Linked DNA regions of Pseudosulfitobacter pseudonitzschiae. The protein of the gene in region 1 interacts with the protein of each later gene in a pairwise test. Links are inferred from orthologs where the notes say so. Each region holds a gene or a part of one and is shown on either strand. Other genes may lie near its edges.

Region 1 (3,323 bases):
GCAAGGACGGCAACCAACTGATGATCCGTCTTCAGGCCTGAGGGCGCGCGCCACCTGATTGGACAACCACCTGATCGGGATGCCGTCGCGTCCCGATCCTTTCACGGATCAGCGCGAACAATCTGACCCTGGCTTTTTTGCGCCTTGCAACTGCGCCGGAATATCCCCATCCCGACGACAACACAGGAATGGGGTCTGAGGATGGACAATTTACGCGGCGCGTTGATCATGGTTCTGGCGATGCTGGGGTTTGCCATTGAAGACAGCTTTATCAAGCTGTTGTCCGAGGATTTGCCGGTTGGTCAGATTATGGGCTTGCTGGGAATCGGCGGGGCTTCCGTCTTTGCCGTGCTGGTGCGCGCGCAGGAGCGCGAGCTGTTTCCGCGTGCGGCGCTGTCCGGTCCTGTGCTGCTGCGCAATGCGGGCGAATTGCTCGGCACGCTGGGCTTTATCACGGCCATCGCGCTGATCCCGCTGTCAACCGCCTCGGCAATTTTGCAAGCGACCCCGCTGGTGGTCACGCTGGGCGCGGCGCTGTTTCTGGGCGATCCGGTGGGCTGGCGGCGTTGGACCGCGATCCTTGTGGGCTTTGCCGGTGTGATGCTGGTGATCCGTCCGGGGTTGGACGGATTTGACATATTGTCGTTGTTTGCATTGCAGGGGGTTATCGGTCTGGCCATCCGCGATCTGGCAACGCGGCGTGTGCCTGCGACAACCTCGTCCATGCAGTTGAGTTTTCTGGCGTTTCTGACTTTGGTTCCCACCGGCGTGGTCCTGCTGGTGGTCAGCGGCACGCCTTTGGTCCGGCCCGAACCGTTACACTGGCTGCTGATGGGGGGCGCTGTGCTGTTCGGGGTTTTCTCGTACTACGGGATCGTGGCCGCCATGCGCGTGGGCGAGATCAGTTTTGTCACGCCCTTCCGCTATTCGCGGCTGGTTTTTGCATTGATCATCAGCATCTTTGCCTTTTCCGAAAGCGTGGATACGCTGACCTATGTGGGGGCGGCGATTATTGTGGCATCGGGCATCTACACCGTCTGGCGCGAACGCAGGATAGGGCGCAAAACCACAGCGGGGCCGATCACCCCCCTTCCCCTGCGCATCGACCCAAGTTATGACCCTGCCAAGCCCAGCACAAAGGACATTTCCCAATGAGCACCATTATCGACATTCACGCCCGCGAAATCCTCGACAGCCGTGGCAACCCCACCGTCGAAGTCGACGTGATACTGGAAGACGGCACAATGGGCCGCGCAGCCGTGCCATCGGGCGCATCCACTGGCGCCTATGAAGCGGTTGAAAAGCGCGATGGCGACAAGTCGCGCTATATGGGCAAGGGCGTGCTGGAAGCCTGCGCCGCTGTCAACGGCGAGATCGCCGAGGCACTGGTGGGCATTGACGCGACGGAGCAGGTCGAGATCGACGCCATCATGATCGAACTGGACGGCACCGACAACAAAAGCCGTCTGGGCGCCAATGCCATTCTGGGCGTATCGCTGGCTACGGCCAAAGCGGCGGCAGACTATTGTTCGCAGCCTTTGTACCGCTATGTGGGCGGCACCTCGGCGCGGGTTCTGCCGGTGCCGATGATGAACATCATCAACGGCGGCGAACATGCCGACAACCCGATCGACATTCAGGAATTCATGATTATGCCGGTGTCGGCCACCAGCATCCGCGACGCGGTGCGTATGGGGTCCGAAGTGTTCCACACCCTGAAAAAAGAGCTGTCCGCCGTCGGCCTGTCCACCGGCATCGGCGACGAAGGCGGCTTTGCCCCCAACATCAGCTCGTCGCGCGACGCGCTGGATTTCATTCTGAAATCCATTGAGAAAGCAGGCTACAAACCCGGCGAGGATATCTATCTGGCGCTGGATTGTGCCGCGACCGAATATTACTGCGATGGCAAATACGAACTGTCGGGCGAAGGCAAGTCGCTGACATCGGATGAAAATGTGGCCTATCTGGCGGCGCTGGTGAACGACTATCCGATCATCTCGATCGAAGACGGCATGTCCGAAGATGACTGGGACGGCTGGAAAACCCTGACCGAAGTGCTGGGCGACAAGGTGCAGCTGGTTGGCGACGATCTGTTCGTGACCAACCCTGTGCGTTTGGCCGACGGCATCGGGCGCGGCTGCGCCAATTCGATGCTGGTCAAGGTCAACCAGATCGGCACCCTGACCGAAACGCTAAAGGCGGTCGATATGGCACACCGTGCGGGATACACCAACGTGATGTCCCACCGCTCGGGCGAGACCGAGGATGCGACCATTGCTGACCTCGCCGTCGCGACCAACTGCGGCCAGATCAAGACCGGCTCGCTGGCGCGGTCCGACCGGCTGGCGAAATACAACCAGCTGATCCGCATCGAAGAAGCGCTGGGCGAAACCGCAGAATTCGCGGGCCGCAGCATCCTGCGCTGATGCCGCTGACCATCCGCCCCATCCGGTTTCCAGAGGACGCAGAGGCGCTGGCGCGCCTTTGCTGGGGTTATCGCGATCTGCTGGCGGCGCGTTGCGCCGCGACGCCGGCGATTGTGAACGCCTATTATTCCGAAGACAGCTATGCCGCGCTGATCGACGATCTGCCGCGCATCCATGCCCGTCCTGCGGGAGATATACTGCTGGCCGAACTGGATGGCCTGGCTGTGGGATGCGCGATGTACTACCCGTTGGACCTGCCCACCACCTGCGAGATCAAGCGCGTCTTTGTCGAAGACAGCGCGCGCGGGCATGGTGCAGGCAAGGCGCTGATGCGGGACGCAATGCAGCGCGCCCGCGCAGATGGTTACGACCGCATGGTGCTGGACACAATGTATCTGCTGACCGAAGCGATTGCGCTGTACGAGGCGCTTGGCTTTGCACCTTGCCCGCCGTTCTACACGCCCGAACCGGTCTTTGCACCGATCCTGCGCTTTTACGACCACCCGCTTTAGACAGAATAGCTCAGCTTGACGCCATGTGATGCACAGGGATCAAGATCGTAAACGTCGACCCCATGCCCAACTCGCTGACATAGTGGATGCTGCCGCCGTGGCGCAGCATCAGTTGTTTGGAAATGTGCATGCCCAGACCGCTGCCATAGACCTTTTTTGTGTCGGTCGCGTCAACTTGGGTAAAGCGGCCAAACACCGTTTCCTCGGATCCCGGAGGAATGCCCGCGCCCGTGTCCTTTACGACGACATAGGCCATGCCCGCATCGGCATAGAGGTTCACATCGACATAAGCGTTGGCGTGCGAAAACTTCATCGCGTTGGACAGAACATTCACGATCACCTGCCGCAAGCGGTCGGCATCGGCCCAGACCTGTACATCACCCAC
Region 2 (3,243 bases), 1.0 Mb from region 1 along the record:
AATAGCTGCTGCTGGCAATCACCTCGGCCCTGCGCCAAAGTCGCCCCATGACACGCACCGCCCTCATCACCGGATCAGCCGGCTTTATCGGTTATTTCACCGCCCGCCGCCTGCTGGATCAGGGCTGGAAAGTGATTGGGCTGGATGCGATGACCGACTACTACGACGTCACGCTAAAAACCCGCCGCCACGCGATGCTGAACCAAAGCGCGGGGTTCACCGCCGTCACCGACAGGCTGGAAACCCCCGACACGCTGCGCACCCTGTTCGACAGCCACCGCCCCGACGCGGTCATCCACCTGGCTGCCCAAGCGGGCGTGCGCTACTCCATCGACAACCCGCGCTCCTACGTCGAAGCGAACCTTGTTGGCACATTCGAACTTCTCGAAGCCGCCCGCGCCTTTCCACCCACGCATATGTTGCTGGCCTCCACCTCCTCGGTCTACGGCGCCAGCACCCAAATGCCCTATACCGAGACCGACAAGGTCGACAGCCAGATGTCGTTCTACGCCGCCACCAAAAAGGCGACCGAGAACATGGCCCACAGCTATGCGCACCTTTATGATCTACCGGTAACCATGTTCCGCTTCTTCACCGTCTACGGGCCGTGGGGCCGCCCCGACATGGCCCACTTCAAATTCACCCGCGCCATCCTCAACAATCAGCCGATCGAGGTCTACAACCACGGCGACATGATGCGCGACTTTACCTATATCGACGATCTGACCGCCGCGATCAGCGCCCTGATCGACGCCGCCCCCGAACGCGACAATCCGGTTGCGGGCGACAGCCTCAGCCCTGTAGCACCGCACCGTATCGTCAACATCGGCAACGGCGCGCCGGTCAAACTGATGGATTTCATCGCCGCAATCGAATCCGCCTGCGGCACCAAGGCACAGATAAACTTTAAAGACATGCAGCCCGGTGATGTCCCCGCCACATGGGCCGACGCGACCCTGCTGGAAACCCTGACCGGCAAACGTCCCGCCACCCCGGTTCAAACCGGAATCGACGCCTTCGTCGCGTGGTATCGCGACTACTACGACATCTGATCCTTCATCTTGCCAAATAAACTCCCGCCGGAGGCACCCGCACTTTCCACGCGCGGTCCGGCCCGTTATAGACAGCCCGACCCCAACCCAAAGGCTGCCCCATGACCTTCGACCGCGCCATCAAAATCGCCCCTTCCATCCTTGCTGCCGATTTCGCCAACTTCGGTGCCGAATGTGCCGCCGCCGAAGCCCAAGGCGCGGACTGGATCCACGTCGACGTGATGGACGGCCACTTCGTGCCCAACATCACCTTCGGCCCCGCCACCTGTGCGGCGATCCGTCCCCACATCAAGGGCGTGATGGACGTGCATCTGATGATCTCGCCGGTCGATGCCTATATCGACGCTTTCGCGCAGGCCGGTGCCGACGTGTTGACCGCCCATATCGAGGCTGGCCCACACATCCACCGCACCCTTCAGGCGATCCGCGCAGCCGGATGCAAGGCAGGTGTCGCGCTGAACCCCGGCACACCTGCGTCCGCTGTCGAAGACCTGATGGATATGGTGGATCTGGTTTGCGTGATGACGGTGAACCCCGGTTTCGGCGGGCAAAAGTTCATCGACATGACCGCCAAGATCAAAGCCCTGCGCAGCATGATCGGTGACCGCCCCGTGCATATCGAAATCGACGGCGGCGTCGATCCCGCAACTGCCCCGCTGGTGGCGCAGGCCGGTGCCGACGTGCTGGTCGCAGGCTCAGCTGTGTTCAAAGGCGGCTCGGTGCAAAACCCCGCGCCCTACGGTGACAACATCCGCGCCATTCGCGCCGCCGCCGAGGGCGTCTGGACCTAAGCCCCGAAAAGCGCCTCAGCCGATCTGATCGGCAAAGGTTTCAAGCAACTTGTGCTTCAGGATCTTGCCCGTGGGTGCCGCGGGCAGGGACGACGCCAGAATGATTTGGCTGGGCCGCTTGTAGCCCGCCAGCCGTTCGGCGGCAAAGGCGCGCAGGTCTTCGACGCTGACATCGCAGCCGTCGGCCACCTGACAGAACGCCAGCACCTTTTCATCGGCCCCGACCTTGTGGCCGATCACCGCCGCCTGAATAACCTGCGGGTGATCGTTCAGCGCCGCCTCGACCTCGGGCGGATAGACGTTGAACCCGCCGTGAATAATCAGCTCTTTCGACCGCCCCACAATGTGCAGGTGCCCTTTTTCGTCAATCCGCCCCAGATCGCCCGTATGCAGCCAGCCATCCGCCGACAGCACCTTGGCGGTCTCCTCTGGGTTTTTGTAGTACCCCTTCATGATCTGCGGCCCGCGCGTGATGACTTCGCCCACGCCATCGCCTGCCCCCGGCGCGTCCATATCCAGCGCCACCTCGACCCCCGGAAGGGCTGGTCCCACCGAAATGTCAGGGTCGCCGATCTCGTTGGTGGTGGCCGCCGTGCCTGCGCTGGTCTCGGTCATGCCATAGCCATTCTGCAAGGCGACGCCATAGAACGCTTCGGCCTGACGTTTCCACGCAGGGTCCAGCGGCGCGGCACCCGATGACACATAGCGCAAGCTGGGGCTCTCTAGCCGCGCATAGCCCATCTTTTTCGAGTAAGCCATCAACAGCGCGTGCATCTGCGGCACTGCCGAACACAGTGTCACCCCATCGCGCAAGGCGTCATAGGTCGCCGCCACGTCAAAGCGCGCCGCCAGCCGCACGGGTGCGCCGATATAGACAGCCGCTGCCATGACCGAACACATGCCAAACACATGGGTCAACGGCAGCACACCATAAATCACATCATCCGGTGTCATATTGCGCAGATTGGCCGAGGTCAGCCCGCCGAAACGCACGTTGGCGTGAGTCAACATCACGCCCTTGGGTGTGCCGGTGGTGCCGGTGGTGTACAGCAAAATCGCCACATCGGTGGCATCGTCAGACGTGCCGCCCTCCAAGGGGGCAAAAGACAGCGTGCCGTAAACCCCCACCGCTTCCACCGCGTCGAACCGCACCCCGTGGGCGGCTGCATCCGCCGATGCGCCACTGGTGCAGACCAGCGCACTCGGCTCGGCATGGTCGATGATCTTTTGCACCTCGCCTGCGGTCTGGCGCGCGTTGAACGGCACCACGGTCGCGCCGATCTTCCAAGCACCGAACAACAATGCCACAGCGGCCACACAGTTTTCGGCCAGCATCAGAACACGGTCACCCGCAACCACGCCAAGTTCGATCAACCGCGCGCCGATCTCGTCGGCACTGG

Evidence for each region.
Region 2: the proteins of eno (region 1) and rpe interact in binary tests that used the Escherichia coli proteins (3 or more experiments, as listed by UniProt). The link is inferred for Pseudosulfitobacter pseudonitzschiae from one-to-one orthologs.

What each region holds. Positions count from the first base shown.
Region 1 is NZ_CP022415.1:1,334,483-1,337,805, reverse strand. What follows is about bases 290-3,288. They hold eno (phosphopyruvate hydratase), read left to right. Parts: upstream 290-1,151; coding sequence 1,152-2,426; downstream 2,427-3,288. Other genes in these bases: SULPSESMR1_RS06420 (sensor histidine kinase), read right to left, coding at 2,949-3,288; SULPSESMR1_RS06425 (GNAT family N-acetyltransferase), read left to right, coding at 2,426-2,938; SULPSESMR1_RS06435 (DMT family transporter), read left to right, coding at 290-1,155. In the rest of the region: SULPSESMR1_RS06440 (NYN domain-containing protein), read left to right, coding at 1-41; more of SULPSESMR1_RS06435, read left to right, coding at 202-289; more of SULPSESMR1_RS06420, read right to left, coding at 3,289-3,323. UniProt on the Escherichia coli protein: Catalyzes the reversible conversion of 2-phosphoglycerate (2-PG) into phosphoenolpyruvate (PEP). It is essential for the degradation of carbohydrates via glycolysis.
Region 2 is NZ_CP022415.1:286,075-289,317, reverse strand. Bases 80-2,998 are described here. They hold rpe (ribulose-phosphate 3-epimerase), read left to right. Parts: upstream 80-1,153; coding sequence 1,154-1,843; downstream 1,844-2,998. Other genes in these bases: SULPSESMR1_RS01295 (class I adenylate-forming enzyme family protein), read right to left, coding at 1,859-2,998; SULPSESMR1_RS01305 (SDR family NAD(P)-dependent oxidoreductase), read left to right, coding at 80-1,052. Also shown: more of SULPSESMR1_RS01305, read left to right, coding at 48-79; more of SULPSESMR1_RS01295, read right to left, coding at 2,999-3,243. UniProt on the Escherichia coli protein: Catalyzes the reversible epimerization of D-ribulose 5-phosphate to D-xylulose 5-phosphate.